2 regions of the Streptomyces sp. SID5469 genome follow, and region 1 is predicted to be linked to the other one. Evidence: riboswitches for the same ligand, from Rfam matches in the RefSeq annotation. Region 1 holds a riboswitch; the other holds the start of a gene.
What was found. Region 1 has a riboswitch for ZMP and ZTP ahead of GTY58_RS02955 (bifunctional 5,10-methylenetetrahydrofolate dehydrogenase/5,10-methenyltetrahydrofolate cyclohydrolase). Riboswitches for the same ligand answer to the same signal wherever they lie in the genome.
Positions count from the first base shown of each region.

Region 1 (10,718 bases):
CGAGTCGCTGGGCAGCGCCGTGGCCGTCCGGATCGCCTCCCGGCATCCCGAGCGGGTCAGGGCACTCGTCCTCACCGCCGGGTTCCCTGTCGCGGACCCGGTCCTGGCGCTGGCCGCCCAGCTCATCAAGACCTTGGCAGGGGCGGGCCAGTGGCGCGACATGGCCCGGCTCGCCTGCCTTTCGTGCCTGTCGCCGACGGATCTGGCGGACATCGCGCCGGCCGACCTCGATGCACTGGTGACCCAGACCCTGGCCGGGATGCCGCCGGGGACGGTGGACCACTTCGACCTGGTGTCCCGAGTGGATGTCCGAGCAGACCTCGGACACCTGTCCGCCCCCACGCTGGTGGTGGCACCGACCGGCGACAGGCTGGTCCTGCCCCAGAGCTCGTATCGATTGGCGGCCGGCATCACGGGCGCCAAGCTGATCGAACTGCCCGGCGCGGCCCACATCCTGAACGAGGCCGACCGCACGACGTGGCTGCGACACGTCCGCGAGTTTCTCGGCACTCTTCCCGCGAAGTCGGCATGACCGCTGCTGGGGCACCGTTCAACGGTTGAAGCGGTGCCCCAATCCCGCGGAGCCTTCCGCGCCCCCCGGCAACCGGCGAACGACCGCCCGTTCGTCCTCATCTTGGCCGTGCCCGTAAAACCATCGCCCAGCACCCCGCCCCGAGCAACCGCAACTACCCTGCCACCAGGACATATACCCAACCAAAGAGGCCCCCAGCACTAGAGTCCGTCTTCGGTTGTGATCAATTGGTCTGCAGGAGACTGCCGATCCAGATGGTGGCTGCGCGGAGGTGGAATCCGGCGAGGTAGCTCTCGGGCGTCTTGTCATGGCGGGTAGCGATGCCTCGCCAGTCCTTCATCCTGTTGATGGCCCGCTCGACCGTGTTGCGGTCGCGGTAGAAGCATGACTTCCTTGATACGGCGTTTACGCAGGTGGGAGTGGTTGGCGCGAGAAAAATAGGCTTTGTCGCCGGTCACGGCGGCGGGCCGGGTGCGGGGACGGCCGGCGGGCAGACGGGCCCGAACCTTCGCCAGGACCGGGAGGACCGTGAGGAACTGGGGGCTGTCGGCGGCCTGGCCGGCAGTCAGGCCAGCGCCATCGGCCGACAGCGCCGGTCGGCGGCCAGGTAGATCTGGAGGTCAGCCCGCCGCGGGACCGTCCGAGCAGGGCCGCCTTCAGCCGGGCCTGCCGTCTCGGGTTGGTGCGGTACTTCTTCCTCGATGCCGCGGACCGGGCTGAACCGGGACGCCACACGCTCCTGCCCGCCCCGGCTACACCAACACCCCCGGTCACGGACCGTGATCACCCTGTCAGCTCCTCCAGGCTGCCGTCGGGCGCCGGGGAGGGCAGAGTGGGGCCGTGGCGCGACCCGACGAGCGCACAGGCGCTGGCCGTATCCCTGCGGCCATCGGGTCGTTCCCACCGGCCGACGCAGGTCAGGAGACCGCCCATGGCAGCAGGAGCGAGCAACAGCACCGCGAATGCCGACTGGGGCAAAGCCAACTTCAACGACATCTACAACTGCCCCGACCCCCGCCCGTACTTCGCAACCCTGCGATCCCTCGAGTACCAAATACCCCACCATGGGCAGGCCGTCTTCCGGGCACTGACCTATGCTCTGCGCTGGCTGCACCCCGACCGGACGCCACTGAACGTGGTGGACCTGTGCTGCTCCTACGGGATCAACACAGCTCTCCTCAACTGCCGTGTCACTCTGTCGGACCTGTCCACCCGGTACACCTCCCACCACCTCTCCGCCCTGCCAACCCGGCAACTCGCGGCCGAGGACCGGACCTTCTTCGCAGCGCGCCGCCGCCCGGAAGCCGCAACGGCGACAGGCATCGACTCGGCAGCCCTGGCCGTCGGATACGCCCGCGCCGTCGGCCTACTCGACCACGCCTTCGCGGAGAACCTCGAAGTCACCGAACCGAGCCCCGCCCTGCGCCGCACACTGGCGGGCACGGACCTCATCACCGTCACAGGCGGCGTCGGCTACGTCTTCACCCGGACCTTCACGAGGCTTCTCGACTGCATGCCGACCCCACCGTGGGTCGCGGCGTTCGTGCTGCGCACCGTGCCCTACCAGCCGATCGCCGACCTGCTCGCACGCTCGGGCCTGGTGACGGAGAAACTGTCCGCCCGTACCTTCCGGCAGCGCCGCTTTGCCGACAGCGCCGAACGGTACGCGGCGTTCCACGCCCTGGCTGTGAACGGACTGCACACGGCAGACAAGGAAGCGGACGGCTTCTACCACACCGACCTGTATGTCTCCCGGCCCGCTCCCGACATCGCGGCGCTGCCTCTCGCACGCCTGCTGTAACCCGAGGCGCGTCGGCGAACCGTCGGTGCGTGGCTGGAACACCGGCGCCGATGCCGGCCCGCCACCTCCGACCCGCCCCCTGCTGATCAACCAGACCGACAAGCACTCGTCCACGGCCCCGACCCGCTCCACCTCGCCGAGGTGTTCGGACTCGACGAGAAGAAGGCGAAGGTGAAGGTGAACGGCAAGGAGGTCATCTTCCGCGGCGGCGAGGCCACCGGAGTGTTCCGCAAGCGGCTCCACGAGATCCCATAGGCGCAACGTGATCAGCCGTTCCATGCTCCCCCGATCGCCCAACCGGCGTACTGCCCGGCTTCCCCGCCACCAGTTGCCTTGACGTGCACAGCTCTGGGCGACCTAGCTACGTTCGGTTGGGCGCGCGGAGGGAGACTGTGCAACAACTGTAGTCGGGGCACTCCACCGCCTGGCTGTGGCGGGAGGCACCAACACCCAGATCTACGTTCGGGTGATGTTCACGATTTCACTGCTGGACTCCGAGCTGGTTCGCGGCGGCGTCCACGGTCTGTTCGAGCAGGACGGCGATGGTCATCGGTCCTACGCCGCCAGGCACCGGAGTGATCAGACGGGCACGGGTGAGAACGGCGTCGAAGTCCACGTCGCCGACGTTGCCCGGGTTGTATCCGGCGTCGATCACCACCGCGCCGGGCTTGATGTCCTCACCGCGGATGAGCCGGGGCCGTCCCACGGCCGCTACCACGACGTCCGCTTCCCGGACCATCGCCGATAGGTCTGCCGTGCGGGAGTGGCAGTAGGTCACCGTTGCGTCCTTGGCGAGCAGGAGCATCCCCACCGGTTTGCCGAGAATCGCGCTGCGCCCCACCACGACGGCGTGCTTGCCGGCGAGGTCGACGTCGTACGCCTCCAGCAGCCGCATGATTCCGCCCGGGGTGCAGGATACGAAGCCCGGCAGGCCAAAGCTCATTGCGGCGAAGGAATGCATCGTGACCCCGTCGACATCTTTCGCCGGGGCGATGGCCTCGAACGCCGCGCGCTCATCGATGTGCGGGCCGCAAGGATGCTGGAGAAGGATGCCGTGCACCTCCGGATCGCCGGACAGCCCAGAGAGACTGTCGATCAGCTCAGCGGTCGTGGTGGTAGCAGGCAGAGCGATGTGTCGAGACCGGATACCTGCCTTTGCGCACCGTGCCCGCTTCATGCGGACATAAGTGACCGATGCGGGGTCATCTCCCACCAGCACCGTCGCCAGACAGGGGGCAGTACCCGTGCGCTGTGAGATCTCGGCCGCTTTGGCAGCAGCCTCTTCGACGATGCGCCGGGCATGGCCGGTGCCGTCCATGAGCTGGGCCGTCTGAGTCGCGGACATGGTCGTCCTCCAGGCGTTGCTGACCACTCGCCCAGGCGCACGGCAACGACGTCTCGTCAGACCGCTCCCCGGTGGTGCTCCACCTCAGCGCCAGTCACGGCCCACACCGCACTGTAGTAGACGCAGCATGCATACTCCGATCAGTGCCCTTGGCTGGGTGGGCCGGCCCACACCCTCTGCGCTGACGTCAATCTTGTGGGCACTCCTGACGCGCCTCCACGCCAGACGCCTTCTGAACTCACACACAAGATGCTGCTGGAAGCGAACGAAGCCAGTCAGCGGTTGACTTCGAGGTTCGTCAGAACAAGCAGGGCACGCAGGAGGTGGGTGGCGCGGGCGGGGCCGCTGCGGAGTCTGGTGACGGACCGCCAGTTCTTGAGGTGGGCGATGCCGTGTTCGACCGGTGCGCGTCCAGGGTGGGGCGGCAGGTCAGAGGCCGCCGGTGTTGAGCAGCCGGTTGGGAGTGTCGGAGCGGACATCGCGCACGACACCACGGGTGGCCGTGTGGTCGAGCCAGACGTGGACCTCGTGAGCAGTGGCATGGGGGTGCGCCGACAGGTACAGCGCGATCACGCCGGTCGCATGCGGCGCGGCCCAGGACGTCGCGCCGTCGTTCTCCGTGGTCGTACCGCCGCCGGCGAGGGCGGCGGTCACCTTCTGGCCGGGGGCGTACAGGTCCACGCACCGGCCGTAACCCGATCCGTAGGAGCCGCCGTCGCTCCACGCGCGGTCGTTCGAGGTGGAGGCCGCCACGACGATCGTGCCGGGGACGCCGGCCGGGGAGTGCTTGCAGGCGTCGTCATGGAAGTTGCCGGCCGACACCACCGTCGGGATCCCCGCGTCGACCATCTTCTTCACGGCGGACTCCACGGCCGCCGACCGGTGGTCGAAGTTGAGCGACATGTTCACCACCGCCGGCTTCTGCGCGTGCGCGGTGACCCACTTGACCGACTTGACCACGGCCGCCTCGGCCGCCGCCGGGGAACCGCCGCCCTCGCTCTCGCACAGGATGCCCTGGACCCGTACGAGCTCCGCCTTGGGCGCCACCCCGTACCTCGCCCCGCCGATAATGCCCGCGACGAACGTGCCGTGGCCGATGCCCCCCTCGTTGAAGCAGTCACCGGAGTCCTTCGGGCCCACGAAGTCGGCGCCGAGGCGGGCGCGTCCGCCGAACTCCTTGTGAGCGATGTCCATCCCGGTGTCGATCACATAGACGTGAACGCCCTTGCCCGTGGCGGTGGTGGTGAACTTCCCGTTCAGCGGCCGCGACCGCTGATCCAGAATGTCCAGATTCCACGGCACGTGCCGGGTGATGGGCGACGCCGCGGTCTGCGCGATCCCGGACAACTTCCCCACGGTGCCGGGAGACGTCGAGGCCGAGCCGGAGGACGCCCCGTCCCCTGCGGGCGCCACGGGCTCCCCCTTCCCGTGCGCGGGGAGCGTCCCGCCGGTCCCCCCGGCCGCCGCGCCGGCTTCCCCGCCGCAGGCCGAGGCCCCGAGCATCGTCGCCATGGCCACCGCCAGAAGACCGGCCTTCGTTACGTTCCGCGTCACAACGTCCCCCACATCCCTGCTTCGTACACAGTCAGCGCACAAGACGGCCACAGAGGACGGGTGGTTCCGGCGGGGCGTGGGGGTGAGTCGGTTCACACGCTGGGCGGAATCCTGTCCGACCGCGCACCAGAAAAGGGCGCCGCCGGACACGATCCCGGCGGCGCCGTGTCAGCGTTTGCGGGACGGCCCTTGCCAGGGCTTGCAGATCATCAACACGTCGCCTTGATCTTGTTGTGGGACTCTCCGGTTTGGACGAGGACGCGAGCGTGAAGGGCCGCGAGGATGAGGGCTACTTGTTCCTGGCCGAGTACAGCTTCCGGTTTCGCATCGACCGCTGGTGCCGGGGACGCGTCTTCCTGCTCGGCGACGCGGCCCATCTGCCCGGTCACGCGCGGCATCGCGTTGACGACAGGGCTGAGCCATGAGCCGATGGGCATCGGCCGTCAGCCCACCGTCAGTTCCGTCAGCGGCAGTGTGTGCTGAGTGCGGACCACCTTGGTACGGAGGTAGCGGATGTTGTGGGCCGTGGTGAACACGCCCGTGGGAACGTGCTGGGTCACCGTTAGGCCCAGGGTGCGCAGCTGGGCCGCCTTGTCCGGATTGTTGGACAGCAGGTCCAGCTCAAAGATGCCTAGGGCGGCGAGCATCTGCGCGGCGGCGGTGTAGTCGCGGGCGTCCTCGGGGAGGCCGAGGGTCGTGTTGGCCTCGTAGGTGTCGAGGCCCTGGTCCTGGAGGGCGTAGGCGTCGAGCTTGTTGTAGAGGCCGATGCCGCGTCCCTCCTGGCGGAGGTAGAGCAGGACGCCTCCGCGGTCGGCGATGCGCTCGAGCGCCTCGCGCAGCTGGGGGCCGCAGTCGCAGCGGGCCGAGCCGAAGACGTCGCCGGTCAGGCACTCGGAGTGCAGGCGCACCAGCGGGGGCCGGCCAGCGGCGGGTTCGCCGAGGATGACGGCCACGTGTTCCTGCCCGTCGGCGAGGTGGTGGAAGGTGGCGAGGTCGGCGGTCACTGTACAGCCGTCGCCGAAGCGGAGTGGGACCGTCACGCGGGTGCGCACCGTGGTTGCCGACAGGCCTGTCGGATTCCTGCTGTCACTGGATGCGGTGGCGTTGCGTGAGTCGCGCATGTCGGTCTGCTTCTCTGGGGGGGCGGTTGCGGGTGTTGGGCGCGCTATGGGCCGGCTCCGTCGCCGGGGCGGCCCATCTCGCTCGGTCGACTCGTCAGGGAACGAGGATGAGGCGGATCGGATCGCCGATCTTGTTCTCCAGGCGGTGGATCGCCTCGGGGACGTCGGCCAGGGGGATGTGGTCGGTGATGGACGGGGCCAGGTCGAGACGGCCGCTGCCGGCCAACCGGATCAGCTCGTAGACGTGATCGAACGAGGATCCGTAGTGTCCGAACACCTTCTTGTTCTTCAGGTTGAAGGTCATCTTCTCCGAGATCTTCAGCGGCTCGGTGGTGATACCCACCAGGACGAGCGCACCGTGGTTACCGAGGAGAGGCGACGCCTGCTCCCTGACCCGGGGAACGCCCGCGAAGTCGAAGGCGTAGTCCAGGCCCAGGCCGTCGGTGGCCCGCAGCACGGCTTCGACGAAACCGGGGTCGGACGGGTCGAGCGCGACATCGGCGCCGAACGCGAGGGCTCGCGCACGCGCATTGGGCAGCGGGTCGACGGCGATGATCGGCGTGGCACCCATCATGCGGGCCAGCCGGACGGCATGGGCGCCCACCCCGCCCACTCCCCAGATGCCCACGGCCTGGGCGGAACGCACCTGCACGGTGTCGACCAGGGCCGCGTACGAGGTGGAAACGGCGTCGGGGATGATCGCCGCCTGGTCGAAGGGAAGTGTGTCGGGGATGGGGACGACGGTGTCCTCACGGGCGATCGTGTACTGGGACCAGCCACCGTCGTAGTCGACGCCGCGGCCGCGGAACGATACGCACGTGCCGCCGCTGACGCAGCGGGCGCACTCGCCGCAGGGCTGTCCTGCCTGCAGGGCGACCCGTGTGCCGACGGCCAGGTCCCGCTTGAGGCCGGGTCCCAGGGAATGGATGACGCCGGAGAGTTCGTGCCCGAGGGTGAGCACATTGGAGTTCAGGTGCAGCGGCGTGATGCTTCCGTCGATGAGGTGGAGATCGGAGAGGCACACGCCCGCCGCCTTCACTTCGATCAGTACTTCGCCCGGCCCGGGTACGGGGACCGGGATCTCCTCCATGGCGAACTTCTTCGTGTCCAGGTGGACGCGTCCTGCCAGCATGGTGTCCATCGTTTTGGGCCTTCTCGGGTAGTGGTTACTGATTTGGAGTGCTGCGGCGGTCCGTGGGACCACGAGGGGGTGAGGGGGGCTGCGAGGGGTTGAGGGGGGTCTCAGCCGGTAAGAGGCCGAGTCGCGTTTGCCCCTGCGGGCTGGTACGGGGGCGGCCGAACGGCATGCCGATCCGTCCGGCCGACCCCGCCGTGCCCCATATCGCCGGCATCGCCGCTCGGCGGCTATGGGGCAGCCTGTGCAACCCGGTTCTGGGCAACCCGGTTCTGCGCGAGGACAGCGCGCTGGAACAGGGCATGGGCTCGGGCTGTCTGGCGGAATGCGAGGTTCTGCAGCGCCAGTTGGAGCCCCCGCTCGGCATCGGCCCCCACCGTGAGCCAGAAGTCGGCCGCGTGGTCGGCGTAAGCCTCCGGGTGACGCAGCACCAGTTCGCCGTAACGCGCCGCCGCGCGCTCGCGCCACTGGTTCGCCTCCTGAAACCTGTCGCATGCGTGCAACGCGGCCGCGAGGTGGCCGGCGTACTCGGGGTCGTCGCTGGCCCAGGTGAGGGGACGCAGGAGGGCGACGGCGGCCTGAGGGTCGTCGCGCAGCAGCTCGACCTCGGCCAGGTGGCCCAGTGCCGGCGCGTAGTCGGGCACCCGGCGCCGGGCGGCCTCGTAGCACGAGCGGGCCGCATCGAGATCGCCCTCGCGGTGCCACATCACACCGCGTCGGAAGTCCAGCTGGGCGAGCGGAAACGGTGAGGTCCCCTGATAGTGGCGCCGCGCCTCGCCGAACAGCCGCTCCGCCTCGCTGACCTCCCCCCGCTCGGCCTGGAGTACGGCGAGCGCGCCGAGCGTCGTGAAGTCACTCTGCCGCTCCGCCGCTTTGCGGATCAGGGCCATGGCATCCGCGTAGCAGCCGAGGGCCTGCAGAACGACGGCTCGCTCCGCGTCCACCGTGGCCTCCTCCGCGCCGTTCCGGCCCGCCGCGCCGAGGTCGGCAACGGCCTCGGCGAAGCGGTGCAGGGTCGCCCGCGTCCTGGCGCGGGCGAGCAGGGCCGTGCCGTCCTCGGGAGCGACGTGCACGAGCTGCTCAGCGAGTTCCGCGGCCCGCTCGTAGTCGGCGACGCGGCCCAGGATGTGGCCTCGGAGGTTGAGGAGGTCGATCAGGGCCGCCCCTTGCGCCACCGCCAACGGAGCCGCCGACGTCTCCCCGGTATCCGCACGGCTGAGCCGTACGGCCAGGCCGTCGATCTGCCCGTGCAGATTCGTTACGGCGATGGTGCCGCTCGTCGTGACCGGCTCCCTCTCCTGGGGAGGCGCCCCGGTCATGCCGCTTCCTCGCGGGGAGGCATCTGCGCGGCCAGGCGGGCACCCAGGTCCGGCGGGGTCGGGTTGGGAGCGTTCAGGTAGGGGAAGCTGTGGGTCGCCGGCTGAGTCGGCTGGTCGACGCCGTCGCTGATGCGCTCGCCGTCGATGCCACCCACCAGCAGCGTGAAGAGGGTGTCCACGATGTCGTCGTTGAGTGACCGGCCACCGCAGGTCGTGTGCGGGCGGCCGGCGAGCAGGGCGGTCTCGATCTCGAAACAGCCGTCCTCGGAGAAGGGCTTGGACAGGTCGACGACGAGGAAGTCCGCCAGCAGCAGTTCGGTCAGCGGGTGGGCACCCTGCTCGTCCAGCGGCCAAGCGGTCTTGCCGTCCAGGCCGTCGTAGAAGGCCAGGTTGGCATTGAGTCGTGCGCGGTAAGTGCTCGCATAGTCGGGCCGCACGCTGAAGGCGTCCTCCTCGTTGAAGAGGTCGCGGATCTCCAGATCGCTGTTGACGGTGTCGAACTTCTTGGGCGACATGATCACGTTTTTGATCTCCGGCCGGCCCATGCGCTCCAGCCGCACCGGGCGTCCACCGGAAGTCACGGTCTCGCCGACGACCGCCACCAGCGAGTCGGCGGCCGGACCGAGCACCGCGGCGTCGACTTCGAGCACGATGCTCAGCGCGTTCAGGCCCTCCAGAACGTTGCTGGCATCAGACCTGAAGCCCAGCTTCCCCGTCGCCTCGGTGACCATCACTCCCACGAAGTCGATGAAGAACGGGTCGAGCCGCGACCCGGCGAAGATCTTCAGTTCCTCGGCCTCGGTGGGCACCTCGTTGCCGACCTGGAAGGCGATCTTCCGGCCGCTGGGCGCATGGCACGTGCCCATCTGCAGCAGGGTGTCCGTGCCGTCGACCTTCTGGGGGGCGTCGAAGGTGAAGTCGAAGACGTACTCGTCCTCGCCGACATTGAACGCCGCATCGGCACTCTCGCTCCCGGGCGTGACCGGGCGGACGCGGAAACGATAGGTGATCGCATCGGAGAACAGGGCCGTAGGGGCCGAGGCCGGGAACGTGTTGAGGACGAGCACCAGGTTCCCCGGCCGCTCCGGGCTGGGGAAGGCATACACGTCGGCGATGTCGGACGCAGGGTCGGCGATGGCACGCGGCCCGGAGAAGTGGTCAGCCATGAGAAACGCTCCTTGTCGTGTTGATCGTGAGAGATGTCAGGTGTCGAGGTCGGCGATCCAGCGCAGCGCCGACAGACCGGGCATGAAGCAGTACTCGCCACCCCGGTTGACGACGAACGGCGGCAGCCCCTTGAAGCGGCGGCGGATCGGCTGGCGCGGGACGGTGAACCCGCCGTCGTCGTTCACGCCGATCAGCGGGTCCCTTTCCGCGGGCGACCCGATGAACTTGCCGTCGTTCACCCACTGCCGCTGGACGAACTCGAACTGCCGGTCCAGGTGCGCTCCGACAAAGGCGAACATGATGCCGCGGTCGGCGCCGTCGTCCTCCAGCACTCCCTTGGGCAGCGGCGGGCCATAGGTCGTACCGCGCCGGATCATGCGGTGCAGTCGCACCTCACCGGTGACGACCGCGTCCCGCGGGTTCATCCGCCGGGCGTGGGAGCCCACCGGGCACTTGAGGCCCTCCGGGTCGTCGCCGTACATGAACGCGTTGTTCCGCGCGGGGTCGGCACCGAGTTCAGGATCGTCCTTGTCCGGCGTCAGCGCCAAGGGGGCGCCACTGGGCCAGCGGCCGACGAACTTGGCCGCCAGCAGCTCTTCGTCAGCGGGGTCTTTGGCGCGGTCGCGGAGGTACTGACGGAAGTCGGCCACTCGCGTGTGCAGCTTGCGGAAGGCCACGTACGTTCCGTTGCGCCCGAGCACCTCGGGCTGCGGAACGGGTGTGATGCCGTGGGTCTCGTCCTTG
Region 1 is NZ_WWIN01000001.1:684,462-695,179, forward strand. Features, by position in the region: gene GTY58_RS02940 (alpha/beta fold hydrolase) at 1-532, shown strand, start outside; partial or broken gene GTY58_RS02945 (IS5/IS1182 family transposase) at 756-1,219, opposite strand; gene GTY58_RS02950 (hypothetical protein) at 1,464-2,333, shown strand; gene GTY58_RS02955 (bifunctional 5,10-methylenetetrahydrofolate dehydrogenase/5,10-methenyltetrahydrofolate cyclohydrolase) at 2,815-3,678, opposite strand; ZMP/ZTP riboswitch at 3,701-3,786, opposite strand; gene GTY58_RS02960 (S8 family peptidase) at 4,108-5,232, opposite strand; gene GTY58_RS39405 (hypothetical protein) at 5,481-5,657, shown strand; gene ribA (GTP cyclohydrolase II) at 5,676-6,353, opposite strand; gene GTY58_RS02970 (zinc-binding dehydrogenase) at 6,448-7,494, opposite strand; gene GTY58_RS02975 (hypothetical protein) at 7,719-8,807, opposite strand; gene GTY58_RS02980 (DUF4331 family protein) at 8,804-9,973, opposite strand; gene GTY58_RS02985 (peroxidase) at 10,010-10,718, opposite strand, start outside.

Region 2 (10,718 bases), 3.6 Mb from region 1:
GCCGAGCGGTCCGACGCGCTGGTGGTGGGCTACGGGACACCACCGGACCACGGGTGGTCGGGGGCGCTGGACGCCTTGTGCGCGGCATTGCCTTTCGACAGTACCGGCTGACCTCAGTGAGGCCGGGTGGGCACCGGCGCCCAGCCTTTGGTCACGCCTGGCCGGGAACGGCGTGGGCGCGTATGCCTGCCAGGAGGTGGGCGAGGGTGGTGGGGGTGGTGGTGAGGACCGTGGTGGGGGTGTCGCTCTCGCGGAGGTGGAGGGTGGTGGGGGTGGATGCGAGTTCGAGGCAGTCGTTGCCTTCACCGCCGCCGGAGAAGGACGACTTCTGCCACTTGAGGCGGGTGGCCATGGCTCTTCCTCACAGTTCCTTGATGAGCTTGTGGATGAGGTCACGTGACTGACCGGGGTCCAGTGATTCCCCCTTCACCCTACGGAAGAGCGTCCGAAAGTGGTCCAGTTGGGCTTCCGAATCGACGAAGGCCGTGCCGTGCGGAGCGTCGCGTACGACAGTGTCCAGGCGCGGTACCGCGCCACCCACGTACACCATGGCGCTTCCGGCACCGGCGAAGTCGTCCAGGCCGAACGGGATGACCCGCACGCTGATGTGCTCTTCCTCGGACAGCTCCGCAACCCGGGTGAGTTGGGCACACGAAGCGGGTCGGCCGGCCACCTTGATGCGGAGTGCTGCTTCGTGGATCACGGCCTCGTACGGAATGGGCGTGGGACCCTCGATGACGACCCTCCGCTTCATCCGGTGGTGTACCCGGTGTTCCACCTCGCTCTCCGGGAACTCCGGGTTCATATAGGAGAAGAGCGCACGGGCATAGTCCTCCGTCTGGAAGAGCCCAGGCACATGGATGACCGCCACATCGTGGCGGAACGTCGCGTGGTGGTCGAGTTCGGAGAGGTCCAGGTAGGCGGCCGGAAGGACACCTCGGTACTCCTCCCACCAGCCACGGGTCCGGTCCGTGGCCATGACGACCAAGGCATCGATCAACGCGCTGTCGGAACATGCGTAGTTGGCCGCGAGGCGGCGGATGCGTTCCTCGCTGACTCCTGCGATGCCGGACTCGATCTGACTCATCTGGACCGAGCTCACGCCCAGCAGGGTCGCGGCCGCGGTCGCCTTCAGCCCAGCGGCGTCCCGGAGTTTGCGCAGCTCGGAGCCCAGGCGCGCCTGCCGTGCCGTGGGGTGTCGCCGCGTCGCCATGTACAGCTCCTCAACTTGCCGGCATGGGTGCCTCGTTCGGGCGTCAGATTACGCGAACGACTTGCACCGTCATAACTTTCAGACCTACTGTCAGTGATGAGACGCACACGCTGCGGAAGCGCACCGCTCCGTCCTGCCGTGACGGCTGCGGCATTGCCACCGCCCGTAATCCCACCCCACTTGGAGCTGACGCATGCCCGAAACCGACTCCGCCGCCGACTCCTGGGAGTACTCCCTCTACATCCCCCAGGACCTCCGCGCCGTCACGGTCTGCCGCCGCACCCTCCGTCTGGTCCTCACCCTCCACCACCTCACCCACCTCGCCGACACCGCCGAACTCCTCGCCTCGGAGCTGGTCTCCAACGCCGTACTGCACACCAAGGGCCCGGCCTGTCTCCGCGTCCGTTACCGGGACGGCCTCCTGCAGATCGGTGCCTGGGACGCCGACCCCGAGCCGCCCGAGCCGCCCGGCCGGTTGGAGGAGTTGACCGATGCCGAGAGCGGACGCGGGTTCGCCCTCGTGCGGGCGTGCTCCGACGTATGGGGCTGGCAGCCGCTGTCCCGGCTCGGGCATCGGGGCAAGCTGGTCTGGTGCGAACTGGGGGCCGCGTAGCTCCCCGCGCCCCTGGAAGCGGGCTCAGTCGCGTCGCCCCGTCACCCCTCCTCCACCGGCGCCTCCCCGAACCGTGTCAGCGCCAACGCCCCCGCGACCGCCACCACGAAGCCCAGCACGGCCAGCCAGGACAGGCCCTCCCGTGTACGGTCACCCAGCCAGATGACCCCCACCAGGGCCGGTCCGACGGTCTCGCCGATGACCAGGCCGGCCGTGGCCGTCGTCACCGAGCCGCGTTGCAGCGCCGAGGTCAGCAGGATGAATGCGGCGCCTCCGCCGATGAGCAGTGCGTACGTCGCCGGATTGGTCAGCAAAGTGGCGGGCGCGAGGTCGTCGATCAGGCGTACGGACACCGCTACGACCCCGAACCCGAATCCGGCCCCGAGGCCGAGGACCAACGCCCGCCCCCGCCCGGACATCCGCCCGCCCACCAGCCCGAGCAGCAGCACCGCCACCGCCGTCGCGAGCGTCGCGTACTTCAGCGCCGTCGACCCGGCCCGGTCGCCCTCCGCCCCGGACGCCAGCCCGAGCATGCCGAGGCCCGCGCACACCACCCCCACCGCGGCCCACTCGACCCCGCTCAACCGCACATGCAACAGCCGTGCGGCGACCACCGCCGTCACCGCGAGGCTCGCCGCCAGGGCCGCGCCGACCGCGTAGATCGGAATCGACCGCAGTGCCGCGATCTGGAGCAGGAAGCCCAGCCCGTCCAGCGCCAGGCCCGCCAGATACCGCCACTGCCGCAGCGCCCGCAGCAACAGAGCCGCGTCCCCGCCGGGCCCCGTGGTGGCGGCCTCCCGGGTGGCGATCGCCTGCAACACCGTCGCCGTACCGAAGCAGACCGCCGCGCCGAGCGCGCACATCATTCCAAAGAGCACAAAGTGACTGTAGGGGAAGGGGATCACGGGGGGCCGGTGCATACGGCAGAGCGGCGCTCTCTAATGTGATCGCCTGATTGATCCTACGAACGGGGGAGTACGAACATGGCGAACTCACGACGGCAACTGCGCTCGGGCACGGTCGTGCTCGGCGGCATGGGACTCCTCGCGGCGGCGCTCACCGCCTGCTCGTCGGACGAACCCGACAAGCGCTGCGTCGACCGCGACAGCTACAACCTCGGCAAGGGCGGCTACAAGGTCGTCGCCGACAAGAACTGCAAGACGGGCAGCTCCGGCAGCGGCAAGGTCTCCTCGGGCTACACCTGGTACTACGGCGGCGACAGGAGCAAGAGCCGCATCGACTCCGGCAGCTTCACCAAGCCCTCCAAGGGTTCGGGCGGTTCGAGCGGCGGTGGCGGCGTCGACCGCGGCGGCTTCGGCAGCGGCAAGGGCGGCTCCGGCGGCTGAGCGGTCACGGAGCGATCGGACTCGTACGCCATGGAACGCCGCACCATCGACCCCCGCCCCGGCTGGCAGCAGACCGTCGAGGCGCAGGGCCTCATCTACCCGCTCACCCGCTACCCCGACGACTCCCTGCGCCCCTACTGGGACGAGAGCGCGTACTACGTCTTCTCGCTGCCCGAGGTGGAGGCGCTGGAGGAGACCGTCGAGGAACTGCACCGCATGTGCCTGGCGGCGGCCGCGCACATCGTCGAGCAGAATCGCTTCGCCGACCTCGGCATCGCCGACCCGCGCCTCGCCGCGCTCGTCGCCGAGGCCTGGCACCGGCGCGCCGAACTCCCGTCCGTCTACGGCCGGTTCGACCTCCGCTACGACGGCACGGGCCCCGCCAAGCTCCTCGAGTACAACGCCGACACCCCGACCTCGCTCGTCGAGGCCGCCGGCCCCCAGTGGTTCTGGATGGAGGACCGTTTCCCCGGCGCCGACCAGTGGAACTCCCTCCACGAACGGCTCGTCGACGCCTGGAAGAAGCAGGCCGCCCTCCTCCCGCCGGGCAGCCCGCTCTACTTCGCGCACTCCGCCGCCGACGAACTCGGCGAGGACCTGATGACCGTCGCCTATCTCAAGGAGACCGCGGAGCAGGCCGGCCTCGACACCGACTGGATCTCCATGGAGGAGATCGGCTGGGACCCGCTCTCCGGCCGCTTCGTCGACAACCAGCTCCACTTCATCCGCAGCTGCTTCAAGCTGTACCCCTGGGAGTGGCTCACCGGCGACCGCTTCGCCGGCCATGTCCTGGACACCCTCGACAACGGCGGCGGCACGGGCTCCACCCTGTGGATCGAACCCGCCTGGAAGATGCTGCTCAGCAACAAGGCCCTGCTGGCGATCCTCTGGGAGCTGTACCCCGGACACCCGAACCTGCTCCCCGCCTACCTCGACGGCCCACGCGACCTGGCGACCGCCAACGGCTACGTCGCCAAGCCGCTCCTCGGCCGGGAGGGCGCGGGGGTGACGGTCCACGCACCGGGCGCCGCCCCCGTCGTACGCGAGGAAGAGCCCTGCTGCTACCAGGAGCTGGCACCCCTGCCCGCCTTCGACGGCAACCACGTCGTCCTCGGCGCCTGGGTCGTCGAGGACGAGTCGGCGGGCCTCGGCATCCGCGAGTCGTCCGGGCTGATCACGGACGAGTACGCCCGCTTCCTGCCCCATGTGATCCTCTAGGGCCTGTCACGGCACTAGACACCGAGCACGCCACGCAGTTGGGCCAGCCCCCAGTCCAGGTCCTCCTTGGAGATCACCAGTGGGGGCGCGATCCGGATCGTCGAGCCGTGGGTGTCCTTGACCAGGACACCCCGGTCCATCAGCTTCTCGGAGATCTCCCGGCCCGTGCCGTACGCCGGATCGACGTCCACGCCCGCCCACAGCCCGCGCCCGCGCACCGCCGTCACCCGCCCGGTGCCGGCCAGCACCCCCAGCTCCCGGTGCAGGTGCTCGCCCAGCTCGGCCGCCCGCGCCTGGTACTCGCCCGACCGCAGCATCGCGATCACCTCCAGCGCCACCGCGCAGGCCAGCGGGTTGCCGCCGAACGTCGCCCCGTGCTCACCGGGCCGGAACACACCGAGCACCTCGCTCGACGCCACCACCGCCGAGACCGGCACGATCCCGCCGCCGAGCGCCTTCCCCAGGACGTACACATCCGGTACGACCCCCTCGTGCTCACAGGCGAACGTACGCCCCGTCCGGCCGAGCCCCGACTGGATCTCGTCCGCGACGAACAGGACGTTCCGGTCCCGCGTCAGCTCCCGCACCCCGGCCAGGTAGCCGGCCGGCGGCACCAGCACCCCCGCCTCGCCCTGGATCGGCTCGAGCAGCACCGCCACCGTGTTCTCGGTGAGCGCCGAACGCATCGCGGTCAGATCCCCGTACGGCACGATCTCGAAGCCCGGTGTGTACGGACCGAAGTCCGCCCGCGCCTCCGGATCCGTGGAGAAGCTGATGATCGTCGTCGTACGGCCGTGGAAGTTGTTGCCCGCCACGACGATCTTCGCCATCTCCGCGGGCACGCCCTTCACCCGGTAGCCCCACTTCCGGGCCGTCTTCACGGCCGTCTCGACCGCCTCCGCGCCCGTGTTCATCGGCAGCACCATCTCCATGCCGCACAGCTCTGCCAACTGGGTGCAGAAGGCGGCGAACCGGTCGTGGTGGAACGCCCGCGACGTCAGCGTCACCCGCTCCAGCTGCGCTCGCGCCGCGTCGATCAGCCGCCGGTGGCCGTGTCCGAAATTGAGCGCCGAGTATCCGGCCAGCAGGTCGAGATAGCGGCGCCCCTCGACGTCCGTCATCCAGGCCCCGTCCGCCGTCGCCACGACGACCGGCAGCGGGTGGTAGGTGTGCGCACTGTGCGCGTCGGCCGAGGCGATGAGTGTTTCGGTGGTGCTCACGAGGACTCCGTTTCCGACCGCACGACGACGGGTGACCCCCCTCCCCATCGTCGCGCGCACGCCGGACGGGGCGTAGTCGACCCGCGGCCCCGGCCGCGTCGCCGCCCGTCCGGCACGCCCGGTAGGCTGGCCGACGGGCCGTGACTGGCGCGCTGGGATGGGACCGACCATCGGGGAGCGGCCTGAATGCGAATGTGTGCCGTGCGCCTGGGCCGAACGTGAACCGTGAACGCTGAACGCCACGCCGTCCGGAGGCCGACATGCCCGAGCAGCCCCTTTCCACCGAGTCCACCGCCTTCCGCAGCGCCCTCGACGTGATCCGGGCCGTGGAGCCCCGCGTCGCCGACGCCATCGGGCAGGAGATCGCCGACCAGCGCGAGATGCTCAAGCTGATCGCCTCCGAGAACTACGCCTCTCCGGCCACCCTCCTGGCCATGGGCAACTGGTTCAGCGACAAGTACGCCGAGGGCACGGTCGGCCGCCGCTTCTACGCCGGCTGCCGCAACGTCGACACCGTCGAGGCACTCGCCGCCGAGCACGCCCGCGAGCTCTTCGGCGCCCAGCACGCCTACGCCCAGCCGCACTCCGGCATCGACGCCAACCTCGTCGCCTTCTGGGCCGTCCTCGCGGACCGGGTGGAGGCCCCCGCCCTCGCGAAGGCGGGCGTCCGCAACGTCAACGACCTCTCCGACGCCGACTGGGCCGAGCTGCGCCGCGCCTTCGGCAACCAGCGCATGCTCGGCATGTCCCTGGACGCCGGCGGCCACCTCACCCACGGCTTCCGCCCGAACATCTCCGGCAAGATGTTCGACCAGCGCTCCTACGGCACCGACCCCGCCACCGGCCTCATCGACTACGAGGCCCTGCGCACCTCCGCCCGCGAGTTCAAGCCGCTGATCATCGTCGCCGGCTACTCCGCCTACCCCCGCCTCGTGAACTTCCGGATCATGCGGGAGATCGCCGACGAGGTCGGCGCGACCCTGATGGTCGACATGGCGCACTTCGCCGGCCTCGTCGCGGGCAAGGTCCTCACCGGCGACTTCGACCCGGTCCCGCACGCCCAGATCGTGACGACCACCACGCACAAGTCGCTGCGCGGCCCGCGCGGCGGCATGGTGCTGTGCGACGACTCGCTCAAGGACCAGGTCGACCGCGGCTGCCCGATGGTCCTCGGTGGCCCCCTTCCGCACGTCATGGCCGCCAAGGCCGTCGCGCTCGCCGAGGCCCGCCGCCCCGAGTTCCGCGACTACGCCCAGGCCGTCGTCGACAACTCCCGCGCCCTCGCCGAGGGCCTGGTGCGCCGCGGCGCCACCCTGGTCACCGGCGGCACCGACAACCACCTCAACCTGATCGACGTCGCCTCCTCCTACGGCCTCACCGGCCGCCAGGCCGAGACCGCGCTGCTCGACTCGGGCATCGTCACCAACCGCAACGCGATCCCCGCCGACCCCAACGGCGCCTGGTACACCTCCGGCATCCGCATCGGCACGCCCGCCCTGACCACGCGCGGCCTCGGCACGGCCGAGATGGACGAGATCGCGGGCCTCATCGACCGCGTCCTCACCACCACCGAGCCCGGCACCACCGCCAAGGGCGCCCCCTCCAAGGCCCAGCACGTCCTGGACCCGAAGATCGCGGACGAGATCGCCCACCGCGCCGGAGACCTGCTGACCGGCTTCCCGCTCTACCCGGAGATCGACCTCGGCTGACGCCACCCCGTACGCCGGTCGGCCCTACAGGTCGATCAGCTCCTGTCGTGGCTCCCGCGGCGGTCCGGCACCTTCACGCCGGGCCGCCGTGCGGCGTACCAGGAGGGTGCCGCCGACCCCGAGGGCGAGTCCCGTGCCGAGCCCCCACACGCCCCAGCGCACCGCCGAAGGTCCCTCGTCCGCCGGGGGCGCGGGAGCCGCCCCGAACAGACCGCTCCTGTTCACCTCGGCGAAGACCGAACGCGTCGCCCGGTGCCAGCGCACGTCGTCGTCCGCCACGTCCGGCGCCGGATCCGTACGCACCCAGGGCGTCCCGTCCTCCGCGAGGAACACCTGGTCCTGCCGCTCGATGCCGACGTCCCCGCCGGGCGCCCGGTCGGTGTACGGCCAGCCGCCGATGCCCGTCAGGCCCCACACCACGGTGGCCCGCACCTTCGGGTAGCGGCCCCGCGCCCAGGCGTCCGGCACCTTCTCGGTCCCGACGTTCATCGGCCCCAGCAACTGCCAGATCCGGGCGAAGTCCCGCTGCCCGGAGCGCAGGACGACCGTCCGCCCCGACCCGCCCGCGATGACCAGCGCCAGGTCCGGTATGTCGCGACCATGACCGTCGTCCCGGCCGAGAGCCCCGGCCTGCGGCGCCCCGAGCACCATGCATGCCATGGCCACGGCGAACACGGGCCGTACGCGCCGAGCGCCCCGCAGGCTCCGTGGACCCCGCCGCAAGCCCCTGACCAGCGCAATCCTGCCCCACAGGCCCTCGCCCGATACGCCCCTGCCCATCACAGTCCTCCCCTTCTGTTTCCGGCCTGTTCCGGACCGGCGCCTCGCACCTGAGAGAATGGCGGACATGGCCTCTGATCGTCCCCGCGTGCTCTCCGGAATCCAGCCCACCGCAGGCTCGTTCCACCTCGGCAACTACCTCGGCGCCGTCCGCCAGTGGGTGGCCCTCCAGGAGTCCCACGACGCGTTCTACATGGTCGTCGACCTGCACGCGATCACCGTCCCGCAGGATCCGGCCGATCTGCGCGCCAACACCCGGCTCGCCGCCGCGCAGCTGCTCGCCGCGGGCCTCGACCCGGAGCGCTGCACGCTCTTCGTCCAGAGCCACGTCCCGGAGCACGCGCAGCTCGCCTGGATCATGAACTGTCTCACCGGTTTCGGCGAGGCCTCCCGCATGACCCAGTTCAAGGACAAGTCCGCCAAGCAGGGCGCCGACCGCGCGAGCGTCGGCCTGTTCACGTACCCGGTCCTCCAGGTCGCCGACATCCTGCTGTACCAGGCCAACGAGGTCCCGGTGGGCGAGGACCAGCGCCAGCACATCGAGCTCACCCGCGACCTCGCCGAGCGCTTCAACGGCCGCTTCGGCGAGACGTTCACGGTCCCGAAGCCGTACATCCTCAAGGAGACGGCGAAGATCTTCGATCTCCAGGACCCGTCGATCAAGATGAGCAAGTCGGCGTCCACGCCCAAGGGCCTCATCAACCTCCTCGACGAGCCGAAGGCCACCGCCAAGAAGGTCAAGAGCGCGGTCACCGACACCGACACCGTCATCAGGTATGACGCGGAGCACAAGCCGGGTATCAGCAATCTGCTGACCATCTACTCGACCCTCACCGGAACCGGTATCCCGGAACTCGAGGAGAAGTACACCGGCAAGGGCTACGGTGCGCTGAAGACGGACCTCGCCGAGGTCATGGTCGACTTCGTGACCCCGTTCCGGGAGCGCACCCAGCAGTACCTGGACGACCCGGAGACCCTCGACTCGATCCTGGCCAAGGGCGCGGAGAAGGCGCGTGCCGTGGCCGCGGAGACGCTCTCCCAGGCGTACGACCGGGTGGGCTTCCTGCCCGCCAAGCACTGAGCCGTACCGCACACACTGAGCCGTACAGCACACCTTCACCGCCGCCCAACTCGACGGCGGTAGCCGTACAGTCGATAGCTGAACGCTGCCTCGGCAGCCACCCCTGCCCGGGTAGGACACGACGACAGGAGACGACGTGGGGACCGTAACGATCGGTGTGTCGATCGCGGTCCCGGAGCCCCACGGCAGCCTGCTCCAGGAGCGGCGCGCGGGCTTCGGCGACGCCGCTGCTCACGGTATCCCCACGCATGTCACGCTGCTGCCGCCGACGGAGGTCGACGCCGCGGCGCTGCCCGCGATCGAGGCGCATCTCCTCGAGGTCGCGGGCGCCGGGCGGCCGTTCCCGATGAAGCTGTCCGGGACGGGTACGTTCCGGCCGCTGTCGCCGGTGGTCTTCGTCCAGGTGGCCGAGGGCGCCGAGGCGTGCACCTGGTTGCAGAAGCAGGTCCGTGACGCGTCCGGGCCGGTGGCGCGCGAGCTCCAGTTCCCGTACCACCCGCACGTCACGGTGGCGCACGGCATCGAGGACGAGGCGATGGACCGGGCGTACGAGGAGCTGGCGGACTACCGGGCCGAGTGGCCGTGCACCGGCTTCGCGCTCTACGAGCAGGGCCCGGACGGAGTGTGGCGCAAACTCCGGGAGTTCACCTTCGGCGGCCCGGTGGTGCCCCCGCAGGCGGGCGCCCCCGCGGAGCGGAACTCGACTCCGGCCTGTTAGCCGGAGCCGTCGACGGCAGGCGCGGCCTCTTCCTCGACGGCAACTGGTACCTCGCGGCGGACGGCACCTGCGTCAAGATCAAGCGGCCCCGGCTGACGGACAAGGACGGTGCCCGGCCCTCGTCCGCCCAGCTGCTCTGGCTCACGAGCGTGATCCCGTTTCCCGGCACGGACACGGTGCTCGGCGCGGGCCACGTCCAGGTCAACCAGGCCGGCGACCCGATGGAGAAGGCCGTGGTGGTCCCCCTCCGGCGCTGACCGGGGCCGGGCCCGCACGGGTAGTCGACCGGTGCCGGGGTCCGCACGGGTAGTCGACCGGGGCCGGGGTCCGCGCGGGCGGTCAGCCGGGGCCGGGGTCCGCGCGGGCGGTCAGCCGGGGCCGGGGTCCGCACGCGTGGTCGGCCGGGCCCGGGGCCTACACCGGCAGGCGCCGGAACACCGGTCGTGGCACATGCCGCAGCGCCGACATCACCGCCCGCAGCGCCCCCGGCACCCACACCGTCTCGGAGCGCCGGCGCAGCCCCAGTTCGATCGCCGTCGCGACGGCCTCCGGGGTGGTGGCCAGCGGCGCCTCGGCCAGGCCGGCCGTCATCCGCGTACGGACGAATCCGGGTCGTACGACCATGACGTGCACGCCGGTGCCGTGCAGCGCGTCGCCCAGGCCCTGGGTGAACGTGTCCAGGCCCGCCTTGCTGGAGCCGTAGATGAAGTCGGAGCGGCAGGCGCGCTCGCCGGCGATCGAGGAGAGCACCACCAGCGAGCCGTGGCCCTGCGTCTGGAGCGCCCGCGCGCACACCAGGCCGGCCGAGACCGCGCCCGTG
Region 2 is NZ_WWIN01000001.1:4,237,028-4,247,745, reverse strand. Features, by position in the region: gene GTY58_RS17925 (PLP-dependent aminotransferase family protein) at 1-111, shown strand, start outside; gene GTY58_RS17920 (DUF397 domain-containing protein) at 152-352, opposite strand; gene GTY58_RS17915 (helix-turn-helix transcriptional regulator) at 362-1,213, opposite strand; gene GTY58_RS17910 (ATP-binding protein) at 1,407-1,826, shown strand; gene GTY58_RS17905 (hypothetical protein) at 1,868-2,692, opposite strand; gene GTY58_RS17900 (hypothetical protein) at 2,810-3,172, shown strand; gene GTY58_RS17895 (glutathionylspermidine synthase family protein) at 3,203-4,390, shown strand; gene rocD (ornithine--oxo-acid transaminase) at 4,405-5,610, opposite strand; ZMP/ZTP riboswitch at 5,741-5,830, shown strand; gene GTY58_RS17885 (glycine hydroxymethyltransferase) at 5,871-7,319, shown strand; gene GTY58_RS17880 (hypothetical protein) at 7,344-7,979, opposite strand; gene trpS (tryptophan--tRNA ligase) at 8,167-9,180, shown strand; gene GTY58_RS17870 (2'-5' RNA ligase family protein) at 9,317-9,898, shown strand; gene GTY58_RS39680 (hypothetical protein) at 9,805-10,155, shown strand; gene GTY58_RS17865 (decaprenylphospho-beta-D-erythro-pentofuranosid-2-ulose 2-reductase) at 10,313-10,718, opposite strand, start outside.
Region 2: it holds a riboswitch for ZMP and ZTP, as region 1 does, so the genes downstream of both, GTY58_RS17885 (glycine hydroxymethyltransferase) here and GTY58_RS02955 (bifunctional 5,10-methylenetetrahydrofolate dehydrogenase/5,10-methenyltetrahydrofolate cyclohydrolase) in region 1, are expected to answer to the same signal.